Regions from separate parts of the Streptosporangium sp. NPDC001559 genome, predicted to be linked through region 1. Evidence: predicted binding sites of a transcription regulator. Region 1 holds the regulator's gene; the other holds the start of a gene.
What was found. The regulator HrcA, encoded in region 1, represses chaperone genes, less so after heat shock. The targets are predictions, from matches to a motif close to TTGGCACTCTCNNNNNGAGAGTGCCAA.

Region 1 (7,696 bases):
CAAGTGCTACGGCGGCGACATCTCCCGTAAGCGCAAGCTGCTGGAGAAGCAGAAGGAGGGCAAGAAGCGGATGAAGATGGTCGGCCGCGTCGAGGTCCCCCAGGAGGCCTTCGTCGCCGCGCTGTCCACCGAGTCCTCCTCCGCGGACAAGACGAAGAAGTGAAACGCGACGCCCCCGCCCGCGAGGAGCGCGGACGGGGGCGTGGCGGGGTGGTGCGGGCGGGGCGGCCGATGACCCAGGATCGCCGGCCCCGCCCGGTTCAGGGGAGACTCAGCGCAGGACCTTGTAGAGCGCCGAGGTGAGGGACGCCTTGTCGTCGTCCTGGTCGATGGACCACATCATCGAACCGCCCAGGCCCCGCAGGCGGATGTAGGCCGCCTTCTGGAGCACCGTGGCCGGGTCGTCGTAGGACCAGAACTCGTTGCCGTCGTAGAGCCAGTTGGCGCCGGTCAGCACGTCGCGGTAGCGCTTGCCGGGCTTCTTGACCAGGTTCTTGTAGTCGTCGGTACCCGCGGCCCAGGTGCCCTGCGCGGGGCCGGTCGCGGGCTTGAACAGGCCGTTGCCGCCCGCGGTCACGCCGGTCCAGCCCTGGCCGTACGCGGGGATGCCGACCACGATCTTCTTCGCGGAGGCGCCGCGGTTCAGGTAGTCGCGCACCGTCTGCTCGACGCTGTACTTCACCGTGTTGGGGTCGCGCCGGTCGGTGAACAGGTTGCCGTTGTGACCGGTGATCGGGTCCCACGAGCCACGCAGGTCGTAGCCCTGGATGGTGGCGAAGGTGAGGTTCTTGAAGACGTCGCGGACCTCGAAGCCCGCGTCGATCTTCGGTCCGCCCGCGGGCAGGAAGGCCGTCAGCTCACTGCGCCGGTCGTACTGGTTGAGCTGGCGGCGCAGCTCGGTGGTGAACAGCGTGAAGTTGTGCTTGTCCTCGGGCCTGATGACGTTGCCCTCGTTGCCCGCGCTGCCGGGCCACTCCCAGTCGAGGTCGATGCCGTCGAACACGCCCGCCCCGGTGCCGGCCGCGGTATCGGGCAGATTGCCGCGAAGCCACAGGTCGATGCAGGAGGCGGCCAGCTTGGCGCGGCTCTGCTCGGTGAGGACGGCGTCGGAGAAGTACTTCGAGCCGCTCCAGCCGCCGAGGGAGATCAGCGCCTTGAGGCCGGGGTGCTTGGCCTTGAGCTTCTTGAGCTGGTTCAGGTTGCCGTTCAGGGCCTGGCCTGGGGCGTCGGCGACGCCGTCCACGCTCTGCTCGGCGGGTACCGGTCGCTGCCAGTCGGCCCAGGCGTCCGAGGAGACGCACGTGCCCTCGGCGCTGACGGACCCGAAGGCGTAGTTGATGTGGGTCAGTTTCGCCGCCGCGCCGCTGGTCTCCATGTCCTTGACGTGGTAGTTGCGTCCGTAGACGCCCCACTGGATGAAGTAGGCGACCCGCTTGAAGCGGTCACCGTGGCCGGTGTTGGTCTGGGCCTGGGCGGGCGCCGGAGCGGCGGTGGCCGCGAGACCGGCGGCCAGGACCGCGGCGAGCGTGTTCCGGAGGAGTCTCTGCACGGGCTTCTCCACGTTGCCTGGGGGGCCTTGGGGGGTGGAACTTATAGGAAACTTTCCTTTAAGTTTTCCCGGATCGTAGACCTGGGCGATCTACCCGTCAACGGTCTGGCCGGATCCGGCGTACCGGGCACCGCGTCCGGGGCGGCAGACTTGGTCACGTGCCATCCACACTTCCCGACGGCGATCCGGTACCCCCCTCGGGCGACCTGCCGGAGAGCGCGCTCCACGACCTGGGGGAGCGGCCCTTCGGCTTCTACGTCCACGTCCCCTTCTGCGTGACCCGGTGCGGCTACTGCGACTTCAACACCTACACCGCCTCGGAGCTGGGCCCCGGCGCCTCCCGCGAGGACTACGCGCGCACCGCGGTCAGGGAGGTACGGCGGGCACGCGCCAACCTCGGAGAGGTCGACCTGCCGGTCCAGACCGTCTTCTTCGGCGGCGGCACCCCCACCCTGCTGCCCGCGGCCGACCTGGTCGGAATCCTGAAGGTGATCGGGGAGGAGTTCGGCCTCGCCCCTGGCGCCGAGGTGACCACCGAGGCCAATCCCGAGTCGGTCGGCCCGGCCTACCTCGAGGAGCTGCGCGGCGGCGGGTTCACCCGGATGAGCTTCGGCATGCAGAGCGCCCGTGAGCACGTGCTGCGGGTTCTCGAACGGGCGCACACCCCCGGCCGCCCGGCCCAGGCCGTCGCGGAGGCCCGCGCGGCGGGGTTCGAGCACGTCAACCTGGACCTGATCTACAGCACGCCGGGGGAGAGCGACGACGACTGGCGGGCCTCGGTGGCCGCGGCGATCGAGGCGGGGCCCGACCACGTGTCGGCCTACTCGCTGATCGTGGAGGACGGCACCAGGCTGGCGGCCAGGATCCGGCGCGGTGAGCTGCCGATGCCGGACGACGACGTGGCCGCCGACCGCTATCTCATCGCCGACGGCATGCTCGCCGAGGCCGGGTTCGAGTGGTACGAGGTGTCCAACTGGGCCACCTCGGAGGCGGCGCGCTGCAGGCACAACCTGCTGTACTGGACCGGCGGCGACTGGTGGGGGGTCGGCCCCGGGGCGCACAGCCACGTCGGGGGCACCCGGTGGTGGAACGTCAAGCATCCGGCGGCCTACGCCCAGCGCCTGACCTCCGGTACCTCGCCCGCGCACGCCCGTGAGGTGCTCACCTCGCAGGACAGGGCGGTCGAGCGCCTGATGCTGGAGCTGAGACTCTCCGCGGGCTTCCCGCTTCGCGAGCTGGACAGGCCGAGGGTCGTCGCCAGGGCCCTGGCGGACGGCCTGCTCGAGGTGGAGCCGTTCAAGGCCGGGCGGGCGGTTCTCACGCTGCGGGGACGCCTGCTGGCCGACGCCCTGGTGCGCGACCTGACCTGATCCGGGACGGAGCTCAGCTCACGAACCGGATGTTCAGCGGGTAACGGTAGCTCTCTCCGCGGTTGGCCGCGACGGCGGCGATGATCATCAGGATGAGTGAGCCGATCCAGACCAGCGGCATCAGCAGGAAGCCGATCAGCACGAAGGCCAGGACCCAGGAGACCAGGTAGGCGATCATCAGGGTGAGCTGGAAGTTCAGCGCCTCGGCCGCCTGAGCCCGCACGTAGGGGGCCTCGTCCCGCTTGGCGAGGTAGAGCACCAGCGGGCCGACGAACGAGGTCAGCAGGCCCAGCAGGTGGGCGAGCATCGCCATGGTCGTGTCGTCGGTGCCCGGACGCGGGCCCTGCCCGCCGTAACCGCCGTAACCGGGCACGCCGTACCCCTGGTGACCGTACGGCCAGCCGCCCTGGGGCGGGTACCCCTGGTATCCCTGCCCGGGAGGGGGTCCGGGGTAGGACCCGGGGGGCGGGCCGGGAGGGGGACCGGGCTGAGGGCCGGGCCACGCGCCGTACCCCGGCCGGGGGTGCTCCTCGTGCGGGAACTGCTCGGGATTGTCGCTCATGGCCATCTCCTCGATGGGTGGATCAGTCGTCCTGGGCGGGGTCGGTCACGAAGTCGATCAACCGCTCGACCGGGCCGAGGAGCTCCGGTTCGAGATCGGCGTAGGTGGTGACCGATCCGAGGATGCGGCGCCAGGCCTCCGCGGGATCGACGCCCCATCCGAGGGCGGCGATGACGCCCTCCTTCCACGGCAGGCCGCGCGGTACCCGGGGCCAGGCGGGAATCCTCAGCGCCGACGGTTTGACGGCCTGCCAGACGTCCACGAACGGGTGCCCGGCGACCAGCACGTGGGGCGAGGAGACCTCGGCCGCGATCCGGCTCTCCTTGGACCCGGCGACCAGATGGTCGACGAGCACACCGAGACGACGCTCCGGGCCGGGCCCGAACTCCGCGACGATCTCGGGGAGGTGGTCGACGCCTTCGAGGTACTCGACCACGACGCCCTCGACGCGCAGGTCGTGTCCCCAGACCTTCTCGACCAGCGCGGCGTCGTGCACGCCCTCCACGTAGATCCGGCTCTCCCTGGCGGTCCGGGCCCGCAGGCCCTCGACCGCGATGGAGCCGGAGGCGCTGCGGCGCGGTCCCTGCGGCCCCCGGGAGCCCGGGGGCGCGGCGGCGGGCCGTACCAGGGTCACCGTCCTGCCTTCGAGGAGGAACGCGGCCGGGTCGAGCGGGAACAGGCGCCGCCGCCCGAAGCGGTCCTCCAGGGTGACGGCCTCCTTGTCGCAGGCGACCACGGCGCCGCAGAAGCCGCTCTCGGCGTCCTCGACGACCAGGTCGGGCTCGGCGGGGACCTGGGGGATCTTCCCCTTGAGGGGACGACGCCAGTTTCCCGCCAGCACGTCACGCTCGTACATCACCGGCCGTCAGCCACCTCTCGCAGGGGATCACGTGGGACGGTAGCAAAGAGCGGGCCTCACCTGCCGTAGGCTCCGGGCTGTCCCCACTGGGCCGCCGCGGCCGCGGCCTGGCGCTTGCGGGCGCCGCTGCGCTTGACCAGCACGACGATCGTCACGATGACGGCCAGCAGGAACCCGATGCCCGGCACACCGAACAGCATCAGCGTGCCGCTGATCACGGAGTCGGCCACGATCTCCTTGCCAACGCCGAACTTGGCGTCGACCCCGCCCGAGGTGGTGCAGGTGATCGGGTAGTCGCCCGCCTTGTCCACCCCGATCCGCAGGGCGAGCTCCCACAGCTGCCCGTCGGCGGTGACGGTCTGCTGGAAGCTCGGCCGCTGGAGCTTGACGGTTCCCGGGGCGCCCTCGATCTGGCACTCGAAGTTCGTGCCCTTGGCCGCGGCGACGTAGATGGCGGGCTTGTTCGCCGGGTCGATGCTGACGGTCGTCTTCTGGTCGGGACCGAAGGAGGAGGTCGGGGCGGCTTCGGTGACCGCGTTGAAGAGGCCGCCCGCGAAACCGACGAAGCCAATGATCACGCTCAGCACGAAGAGCAGCCACACGCCGACGATCCAGCCGACGCCGGGCTTCACCTTCGGCGGCGGGCCCTGGGGCGCGCCGTATCCCGGGGGCGGGTAGCCGAAGGAGGGGCCGCCCTGCTGGTACTGCTGTTGCTGCTGGTGGGGCTGGCCGTACGGCTGCTGGGGGGTGCCGTAACCCGAGGGGGATCCGAAATCATTGGACATATACCTAATTGTGGCCCTTACCACTTGGATAGCGATAGCAGCTGACTTGACAATGGCTTGCTCCAGGGCCCGCTCCCGCCCATCCTGGTGCCGTGTTATCGCACCCCCCGGGCTGGAGCCGTACACTTGGCACTCGGGAACACCGAGTGCCAGACCTGGCGTTTCCCGTCCGAGCGCAGGTAGGAGGTGAGCACGTTGGTTGACGACCGCAAGCTGGCGGTCCTACGCGCCATCGTCGAGGACTACGTGTCCACCAATGAGCCGGTCGGCTCGAAGGCTCTCGCGGAGCGTCACAACCTGGGTGTGTCTCCCGCGACCATCCGCAACGACATGGCGGTGCTGGAGGAGCAGGGCTACATCGCCCAGCCCCACACCAGCGCCGGCCGGGTGCCGACGGACAAGGGCTACCGGCTGTTCGTCGACCGCCTCTCCCAGGTGAAGCCGCTGTCCGGCGCGGAGAGGAGGGCCATCGAGAGCTTCCTCGCGGGCGCCGTCGACCTCGACGACGTCGTGATGCGCACGGTACGGCTGCTGGCCCAGCTGACCCGTCAGGTCGCCGTGGTCCAGTACCCCACGATCTCCAACTCCAAGGTCCGCCACGTCGAGCTGGTCCCGCTGAACGAGCACCGTCTGATGTTCGTGCTCATCACGAACACCGGGCGGGTCGAGCAGCGCGTGGTGGAGCTGCAGGAGGTCATCGACGACAACCGCGTGGCGCACCTGCGCGCGGTGCTCAACGCCTGCCTGGACGGCTGCGGGCTGGCCAGTGTTCCCGACATGGTCGCCGACCTGCCCGAACGGCTCCCCGCCGAGGACAGGCCCGTCGCGGCCACCATCCTTTCGGTCCTGCTGGAGTCCCTTGTGGACCGGCATGATGAGAAGATCGTTTTCGCCGGGGCCGCCAACCTCGCGGGGGCCGACTTCACCGTCGGGCTCCGCGACGTGCTGGAGGCCCTGGAGGAGCAGGTGGTGCTCATGCGCCTGCTCGGTGAGACCTCGGACCTGTCGGCGCTGACGGTGCGCATCGGCTCGGAGAACCCCTACACGGGTCTCCAGGGCACGTCCATCGTCGCCGCCGGATACGGTTCGGGTGGCAAGCAACTGGCCCGGCTCGGTGTGCTGGGTCCGACACGTATGGACTACCCGGTCACGATGGGCGCGGTGCGCGCGGTGGCACGCTACGTCAGCCAGATCCTGGCTGCATCCTAAGAGGTCAACTAAGTGGCTACTAAGAGTGACTACTACGGCACCCTGGGGGTGCGGCGCGACGCCAGCGCGGAGGAGATCAAGAAGGCCTACCGCCGCCTGGCCAGGGAGCTGCATCCCGATGTGAACCCCGACCCTGAGACCCAGGAGCGGTTCAAGGACATCACCCAGGCCTACGAGGTGTTGTCCGATCCCAACAAGCGTCAGATGTACGACATGGGCGCCGACCCGTTCTCCTCGGGCGGCGCGGGCGCCGGAGGCTTCGGCGCCGGCTTCCCCTTCAGCGACATCATGGACGCCTTCTTCGGCGCGGCGGGCGGCGGCGCGGGGCGCGGTCCCCGCTCGCGGGCCCGCAGGGGCCGCAACGCCACCATCAGGGTCGAGCTCGACCTGCGGGAGGCGGCCTTCGGCACGACCCGCGAGCTGGTGGTCGACACCGCGATCCTGTGCGAGGTCTGCACCGGCTCCGGCGCGGCGGCGGGCACCCACCCCGACACCTGTGACGTCTGCCACGGGCGCGGCGAGGTCTCCCAGGTCACCCGGTCCTTCCTCGGCCAGGTCATGACCTCCCGTCCCTGTCCGCAGTGCGGCGGGTTCGGTTCGATCATCCGCAACCCCTGCCAGGAGTGCTCCGGCGACGGCCGGGTCCGCACCCGGCGGACCATCAAGGTCCGCATCCCCGCGGGCGTCGAGGACGGCACCCACATCCAGCTCGCCGGCGAGGGCGAGATCGGCCCCGGCGGCGGCCCGCCCGGCGACCTGTTCCTGGAGATCGTCGAGCGCCCCCACGAGACCTTCGAGCGCCGCGGCGACGACCTGCACTGCACCGTGCAGATCCCGATGACCGCCGCCGCGCTCGGCACGATCCTGACGCTGGAGACACTCGACGGCGCCGAGGAGCTGGACGTCCGCCCCGGCACCCAGTCCGGGCAGACCATCCCGCTGTACGGCAAGGGCATCCAGCGCCTCAACGAGACCGGCAGGGGAGACCTGCTGATCCACGTCAACGTCGAGACGCCCGCCCGTCTCGACCAGGCTCAGGAGGAGCTCCTGCGCGAGCTGGCCAGGCTCCGCGGCGAGGAGCGTCCACCCGGCAAGTTCGCCCCCGGTCAGCAGGGCTTCTTCTCCCGCCTGCGGGACGCCTTCAATGGCCGCTGATCCGGCGGGCGCCCGCGGGGCCTGTGAGGGCCGATGACGGTTCCGGTCTTCCTGGCGGAGCCGGGTGACCTGGCCCTGCGGGAGTTCGTCTTCGGCGGCCCCGAGGGCCGCCACGCGGCTGCCGTACGGCGGCTGCGGACGGGGGAGCGGCTCGACCTCACCGACGGCGCGGGGACGGTCGCCGAGTGCGTCGTGCGTGACGCGGGC
Region 2 (7,696 bases), on a different contig from region 1:
GGAATTTCTTGAATCCGTTGATCATGGTTCCCCCTCGTCCATGCGCTCAGCCGGCATTCGTTTCATCACCATGAGTATCTGTCACATTACTTTATGTGAGGGTTGATGGTGATCGAGAGGTGGCCACCAACCTGGGCGGACGCCAGCTCGGCGGCCTGTGCCGACGAGGTGGCCAGCACCACGAGCGCCCCCTGGTCCGCCTCGCCTCCAGGCGTGGCCAGTACGGTGACCCCCTCGGCCACGGTCCGGGCGGGGGCGGAGCCGTCCCAGGAGGACGGGGTGGCGAGCACGTTCACGACGTCACCGGCGGACAGCAGGCGCGCCGTCTGAGGGTCCGCGACCCGGACAGGGGTGGCGACCGTCCCCGGCCCCCGGGCGGACAGCAGGCCGGGACCCAGCAGACGGACGTTCGTCAGCGGCTCCCCTCGACGCACGGGGCCGGTCAGGACCCTGCCGACGATCGGCGCGCCGGGTTTCAGCGCGCCGTCGGGGACGGTCTCGGGCCGCATGGCGACCGCTCTCAGGTCGGAGGCGCCCAGTGCCCCTCCGGCGAGATCCCTGGCCGCGGTGAGCACGGTCACCGACGCGCTGCCGGGCCGTAACCCGACCAGGGCACAGGCCATCGCCAACGCGGCGACGAAGGTCGCCACGATCCGATGACGACGCCCTCCGAAACGGAGCAGGGCATCCACGCCACGGACAGGGGAGCCGGGAGCGGAGGGGGCACGAGGACGGACGGAAGACCGGGCCGGGGGACCGGCCGGATCGCGGAGGACGCGCATGTCTGGCTCCAGGGGTGGTCGAAGATCCGGTCGTCGGAACGGCCGGACATCGGTGGGTGGGGCGGCGGGGGAGAACGCCGGAAGGCGGGAGGCGTCGACGCGATGGAACCCGGTGAGGGGCCGCGGGAAGAAAGGCCTTCTGAGACACCGGAGGCCTGGAATGCGGCCTCGGGAGTGGTGAGGGGGCGCCTCTCGCGGAGCGAGGCGATGCTCGGCGGACTGAGGAGCACGCGGGTAGGTTGAGCGGCCGGATCCCGCCGTACGGAGATACGTCGTCTCGGGCGGTGGTATCGGGGACAGCCGAACAGAGCGGACAGGCGGTGCCGTACGGCAGGCCCGGCGCGGAAGCCGGGCGCCTGCCGTAGGAGAACTTGGTCAGCCGGGGAGTTCGAAGGGGAGGGACAGGCCGTTCAGAGTGTTGGGGCAGGGACAGGTGCGCTCTTCGGGCAGGGCGGTGACGACGTCGGCGACCAGGGAGCGCATCCGGTTGATGTTGGTGGAGAAGAAGGCCAGGACCTCCTCGTGGGTGACCCCTTCACCCACCTCGACGCCGGCGTCGTGATCGGTGACCAGGGACAGCGTGGTGTAGCACATGGCCAGCTCACGGGCGAGGACCGCCTCGGGGGAGCCGGTCATGCCGACGATCGTCCAGCCGTTGGAGGTGAACCAGCGGGACTCGGCGCGGGTGGAGAACCGGGGGCCCTCGATGACCACCAGCGTGCCGTCCTTCGCCAGCTCCCACCCGGAGGACTGGGCGGTTTCGATGGCCGCCGTGCGCCCCAGGGGACAGTAGGGATCGGCGAAGGAGACGTGAACGACGCCGCCGGTGTCGTAGTAGGTCTGGATGCGCCCGAGGGTGCGGTCGACGAGTTGGTCGGGAACGACCAGGGTGCCGGGGCCGAGCTCGGGACGCAGTGAACCGACCGCGCTGGGGGCCAGGACCTGGCGGACACCCAGGGAGCGCAGTGCCCACAGGTTGGCGCGGTAGGGGATGAGGTGAGGGGCGAAACGGTGGTCGCGGCCGTGCCTGGGCAGGAAGGCGACCGACCGCGATCCGATCCGGCCGACGGTGATGACGTCGCTGGGCGGGCCGTAGGGGGTGGTTACCTCGATCTCTGCCGCGTCGTCGAGCAGAGAGTAGAAGCCCGAGCCGCCGATGACTCCGATGTCCGCTTTGGTGACCATGGCGCCGAGATTAGCGTTATCGACGAGCCGTTGAGGAGGCCCATGCGCGTCCTGTGGATAACTGAAGAACAGCACATTCTCCCTGTGGAAAACCAGGTCGTAATCCTGGACAACCGCGTCATGGCTCGTGAAACCCGCTATGGGAATGGTCAAGGGCGGTGGGTCACGTAAAAGCCCATGATCCATGGGAAAGCGGTGCGGAAACGGTTCACCAGGGACGACGGCTCCTGTCGTAAAGGAATCGTCATCCGCTTCCTCCGGGGCGATCCGACAACCGTGAGAGCCGGACACGACGGGCGCCGCCGGGACAGACATGGCCCGGATGAACATGGTCCAGGCGAAGAACAAACCCGGTTGATCCCTGCCGGAGCAGGCCGTCGGAAACAAGGGCCGTGGGTAGGGGAACGGCATGGATGTCGCGCGCCGTACGGGGGCCGGGGTGGGGCTCGTCATCGGGGCGCTCATGCTGGGCATGTTGCTCGCCGCCCTCGACCAGACCATCGTCGCCACCGCGCTTCCCACGATCGTGGCCGACCTCGGCGGCCTCGGGGAGCTTTCCTGGGTGGTCACGGCCTACATGCTCGCCTCGACGGTCTCGACGCCGTTGTGGGGCAAACTCGGCGACCAGTACGGCAGGAAGGGACTCTTCCAGGCCGCCGTCGTCATCTTCCTCGTCGGCTCCGCGCTGTGCGGCCTGTCGCGGAACATGGGACAGCTGATCGGCTTCCGCGCGCTGCAGGGGCTCGGCGGGGGCGGGCTCATGGTGCTGGCCCAGGCGATCGTCGGGGACGTCGTGCCGGCCAGGGAGCGTGGGAGATACCAGGGGTTCTTCGGCGCGGTCTTCGCCGTCTCCAGCGTCGCGGGGCCGCTGCTCGGCGGCCTGTTCGTCGACCGTCTGTCCTGGCACTGGGTCTTCTACGTCAACCTGCCGGTCGGGGTTCTGGCGTTCGCCGTCATCTCCTCCGCGCTGCCCCAGGACACGGAACGGACCCACCACGTCATCGACCACCACGTCATCGACCACCTCGGCATCGTCCTGCTCGGTTCGGCCGCCGCCTGCCTGGTGCTGGTGACGACCTGGGGCGGCACCGTCTACCCCTGGACCCATCCCGTCGTCGTCGGCCTGGTGCTGGTGGCGGCGCTCCTGCTGGCCCTCTGGTGGTGGGTGGAGAACCGGGCAAGGGAGCCCGTGCTGCCGCCCCATCTGTTCCGGTCGAGGGCCTTCGGCGTGGCGTCGCTGATCGGCTTCGCCGTGGGCTTCGCGATGTTCGGCTCGCTCACCTACATGCCGCTGTTCCTCCAGGTCGTGCAGGGGGTGTCGCCCACGTGGTCCGGCATCCACCTGCTGCCGATGATGGCGGGCATGCTGGTGACCTCGATCGTCAGCGGTCAGATCATCACCAGGACCGGGAGGTACAAGGTCTTCCCGATCGCGGGCGGCGCGGTCACCACGCTCGGGCTCTGTCTGCTCTCCCGGGTCCGGGTGGACATCCCGGTCCTCGAACTGAGCGTCTACCTGCTCGTGCTGGGCGTCGGCATCGGCCTGGTGATGCAGGTGCTGGTGATCGTGGTGCAGAACGCCGTCGGTTTCGAGGACCTGGGGGTGGCCACCTCGGGGGTCACCTTCTTCCGCTCCGTCGGCGGCTCCTTCGGCGTCGCCGTCGCGGGCACGGTCTTCGCCTCACGGCTGACCGACGACCTCGTACGGCTGTCGCGGACCGTACGGCTCCCGCCGGGGGTCGCCACGGCGGTCCAGTCGGATCCGACGGCCGTCAGGAGGCTGGAGCCCGGGGCCATGGCGGCGTTCCTGGCGGCCTACTCGGACGCGATCGCCGGGGTGTTCCTGTACACCGCGCCCGTCGCGCTGGTGGCCTTCGCCGCGGCCTGGCTGCTGCCCGAGGTGCCGTTGCGCGAGACCACCAGGCCCGTGGACCTGGGGGAGTGCTACGGCGCGGTGTCCGCGCAGCGTTCCTCGCTGAGCGAGGTGGAACGCGGGCTGTGGCGGCTGGCCGACGCGGACATGCGCCGGGACTACTACCGTCGCCTCGGGGAGGCGAGCGGTCTCGACCTGCCACCGGGTTCGGTGTGGCTGATCGCCAGGTTGGGCACCGGGGGCGGTCAGAAAAGCGTGGAACTCGCCGAGCGGGCGGGGGTCACGGTCGAGAGGGGCAGGCCGTACGCGGATCTGCTCGTCACGCGAGGGCTGGCCCGCCGTACCGACGGCGGCGGGCGCCTTGAACTGACCCCGGCCGGTGAACGGGTGGCCGGGGTGCTTGTCGCCGAGGCCCGTGAGGGGCTGCGGCGGATGATCGACGACTGGGACCCCGCGCGGCATCCCGGGCTTCGTGAGCTGCTGGACAGGCTGCCCCACGAGATGCTCGGCTCAGCCTCCGACCGCCCCCGAGGAGCCGCCGGAGCGTGATGGGCGCCGCGTTAGGAGGCCGCGGGGGCCGGGGTGCCGGCGGCGGCGGGCTTGGACTCGCTCGACTTGGACTCGCTTGACTTCGATTCTCCGGACGAGCCGGAGGAGGCGGACGCCGAGGACGAGCTCACCGTGCTGGTCGAGGAGGACCGGCTGTCGGTCCGGTAGAAGCCGGAGCCCTTGAACACGATGCCGACCGCGGAGAACACCTTGCGCAGCTCACCGGCACAGGACGGACACTCGGTGAGCGCGTCGTCTGAGAACTTCTGGACGATGTCGAACTCGTTGCCGCATGCGCTGCAGGCGTACTGGTAGGTGGGCACCGTTCCTCCTCCTTCGATCCGCGCCGTCTGGCACTCTACTGACGCGACTGCTAATGATAGGCAGCCGACAAGCATAAACGCGAGTCGGATCTGTCGCATTCCGGGTAGGAATGGATGGATCAGCTGCCCAGCTCGCCGAACCAGCCCGCCAGCTTGCCCCGGCGGCTGATCGCCTTCATCCTGCGCTCGACCGTTTCCCTGCAGGCCGCGGTCGTCACGATCAGGAGTTGGTCGTCCATCTTGATCCTCGTCGAGTCCGAGGGAACGAACGTTCTGCCTTCCCTGACGATCAGGGTGACCTGGGCGTCGGTCGGCAACCGTAGTTCGAAGACCTCGACGCCCTGGAGCTTGGAGGTCGGCGGCACCTTGATCTGCAGCAGGTCGGCGTTGAGCTCCTCAAGGGGAGCGGACTCGACCTCGAGGTCACGTGCCTCGTCCGGTGTCGACAGGCCGAGGGCCTTGGCGACGAAGGGCAGCGTCGGCCCCTGCAACAGCGTGTAGACGACGACGATCACGAAGACCTCGTTGAACACGAGTTTCGCGACGCCGTTGTGCACCGAGTTGGCCGCCCAGGGGATGGTCGCCAGCACGATGGGCACCGCGCCGCGCAGTCCCGCCCAGGACAGGAAGGCCTGTTCCCGCCAGTTGAGCCGGTCGATCCGCGCGCTCCTGACGATCAGGGCGGAGACCACGATCGAGAGCGGTCTGGCGACGGCGACCAGGATCAGTCCGGCGACCAGGCCCGGAATGATCGCCGACGGCATCTCGGAAGGGCTGGCCAGCATGCCGAGCATGACGAACAGGCCGATCTGGGCCAGCCAGGCGACGCCCTCGGCGAAGCCCCTCGACGAGGCGCGGTGGGGCATCCGGGAGTTGCCCATGACCAGGGTGGCCAGGTAGACCGCGAGGAAACCGCTGCCGTGCAGGAGTACGGCGCCCGCGTAGGCGACGAACGCCAGCGCGAGCACCGCGATCGGATACAGGCCGGAGACCGGCAGCGCGATACGGCGCAGCGCGTAGACGCCGAGCGGCCCGACCGCCAGGCCGACGACCGCTCCGACGGCCAGTTCGACGACGACCATGAGCAGCGCCTCTCCCAGGCTGGGGGAGGTGGCGGCGCTCAGCAGCATGACCGCGATGACGGTCGGCGCGTCGTTGAACCCGGACTCGGCTTCGAGGATGCCCGCCAGCCGGGAGGGCAGGGGCAGGCGGCGCAGTACGGAGAACACCGCCGCGGCGTCGGTCGAGGCGAGGACCGCGCCGAGTAGCAGCGAGGTCCGCCAGTCCATGTCGAGCAGGGTGTGCACCGCGGCGGCGACGGTGGCGATGCTCACCCCGACTCCGACGGTCGCGAGCACGAGCGCGGTGGGAATGGAGCGTCGTACGTGGCTCCAGTTGGTGGTCAGGCCACCTTCGGCGAGGATCACCGCCAGGGCGATCAGGCCCATCTGCTGGGCGAGCACCGGGTTCTCGAACTGGAGCCCGAGGCCGGACTCACCGATGAGCAGACCGAAGGCCAGGAAGATCAGGAGACTGGGAAGTCCGCTGCGGTGGGCGACCCGTACCGCGATGATCGCCGCGATGACGACACCCGCACCGAGAAGCAGCCAGACATCCAACCCCATCCGGTCCCCTCTCTGATTCCAGGGACCATTGTGTCGTATTGGACAGAGTCGTTAGGCACATCAAGGGACAATTCGGGTGATTCCATTTGGTTGCGCGACGTAACGAACCGGTATGTCGTGCGGTTCTCCGGGGACGTCCTCCCACAGCTCATTCGCATAGAGCAGGGCGACCGTGGGCACATTCGGGCCGACCCTGGCCAGGGCCCTGTCATAGGAGCCGCCACCGCGGCCGAGTCGTACCCCGGTGGAGCGGTCTACCGCCAGGGCGGGCACGATCACCAGAGCCGCGGTTTTGACGGCGTCCACGCCGCGCCGGGTGTCGACCGGCTCCATGATCCCGAAACGCCCGGGGGTGAGGGTGTCGGGGCCGTCGTAGACCGCCCAGTCGAGATCGTCGTCCTCACGCAGCACCGGCAGCATCACGGTGGCGCCGTGCTTCCACAGCGCGAAGACAAGCCCGTGGGTCGAGGGCTCGGTGCCGATCGACCAGTAACACGCCACCAGCCCCGCCATCTGGACCCACGGCTGTTCGAGCAGCGACTCCCTCGTCATGACGGAGGCGGTGTGCCTGTCGTCCTCGGAAACCGCGGCGCGCGCGGCTCCGATCGCCGACCGCAGCCTCGGCTTGTCCACAACCCCTCCACTATCGTTTTCGTATGGCCGACTTCGATCTCGTGACCAAAGCCGTCGTCCCTGCCGCGGGCCTGGGCACCCGCTTCCTACCGGCGACCAAGGCGACTCCCAAGGAGATGTTGCCGATCGTCGACAAGCCCGCAATCCAGTATGTCGTCGAGGAGGCGGTCTCCGCCGGTCTGCTCGACGTCCTCATGGTCACCGGCAAGAACAAGCGCTCCATCGAGGACCACTTCGATCGAGCCATCGAGCTGGAGGAAGTCCTGGAAGCCAAGGGCGACGACGAACGGCTCTCGCAGGTGCGCGAGCCCGCCGACCTGGCCACCCTCCACTACGTACGGCAGGGCGAGCCGAGGGGTCTCGGCCACGCGGTGCTGTGCGCCAAGCAGCACGTCGGAGACAACCCCTTCGCCTGTCTGCTCGGTGACGACCTGATCGACTACCGTGACGAACTGCTCAAACGCATGATCGAGGTCCGCCAGGCCCACGGCGGCAGCGTCATCGCCCTGATGGAGGTCCCCAAGGAGCAGGTCTCCCTGTACGGCTGCGCGGCCATCGAGCCGACCGAAGAGGACGACGTGGTCCGGGTCACCGACCTGGTCGAGAAGCCCCCGGCGGAGGAGGCTCCGTCCAACTGGGCGATCATCGGCCGTTACGTGATCGACCCGGCCGTGTTCGAGGTCCTTGAGAACACCCCGCCCGGTCGCGGGAACGAGATCCAGCTCA

Region 2: a site for HrcA is predicted at 4,740-4,766, ahead of ACFYY8_RS07860 (FmdB family zinc ribbon protein). Genes of this name have one in related genera too.

The regions. Positions count from the first base shown of each region.
Region 1 is NZ_JBIAVG010000009.1:267,312-275,007, forward strand. It holds gene lepA (translation elongation factor 4) at 1-163, shown strand, start outside; gene ACFYY8_RS21665 (glycoside hydrolase family 18 protein) at 272-1,549, opposite strand; gene hemW (radical SAM family heme chaperone HemW) at 1,708-2,919, shown strand; gene ACFYY8_RS21675 (DUF4870 domain-containing protein) at 2,933-3,481, opposite strand; gene ACFYY8_RS21680 (DUF3097 domain-containing protein) at 3,504-4,337, opposite strand; gene ACFYY8_RS21685 (hypothetical protein) at 4,397-5,125, opposite strand; gene hrcA (heat-inducible transcriptional repressor HrcA) at 5,321-6,334, shown strand; gene dnaJ (molecular chaperone DnaJ) at 6,347-7,489, shown strand; gene ACFYY8_RS21700 (16S rRNA (uracil(1498)-N(3))-methyltransferase) at 7,523-7,696, shown strand, end outside.
Region 2 is NZ_JBIAVG010000003.1:173,579-181,274, forward strand. It holds gene mscL (large conductance mechanosensitive channel protein MscL) at 1-25, opposite strand, end outside; gene ACFYY8_RS07845 (SAF domain-containing protein) at 87-650, opposite strand; gene ACFYY8_RS07850 (S-methyl-5'-thioadenosine phosphorylase) at 1,158-1,967, opposite strand; gene ACFYY8_RS07855 (MFS transporter) at 2,377-4,389, shown strand; gene ACFYY8_RS07860 (FmdB family zinc ribbon protein) at 4,401-4,712, opposite strand; gene ACFYY8_RS07865 (potassium/proton antiporter) at 4,832-6,337, opposite strand; gene ACFYY8_RS07870 (5-formyltetrahydrofolate cyclo-ligase) at 6,398-6,970, opposite strand; gene galU (UTP--glucose-1-phosphate uridylyltransferase GalU) at 6,994-7,696, shown strand, end outside.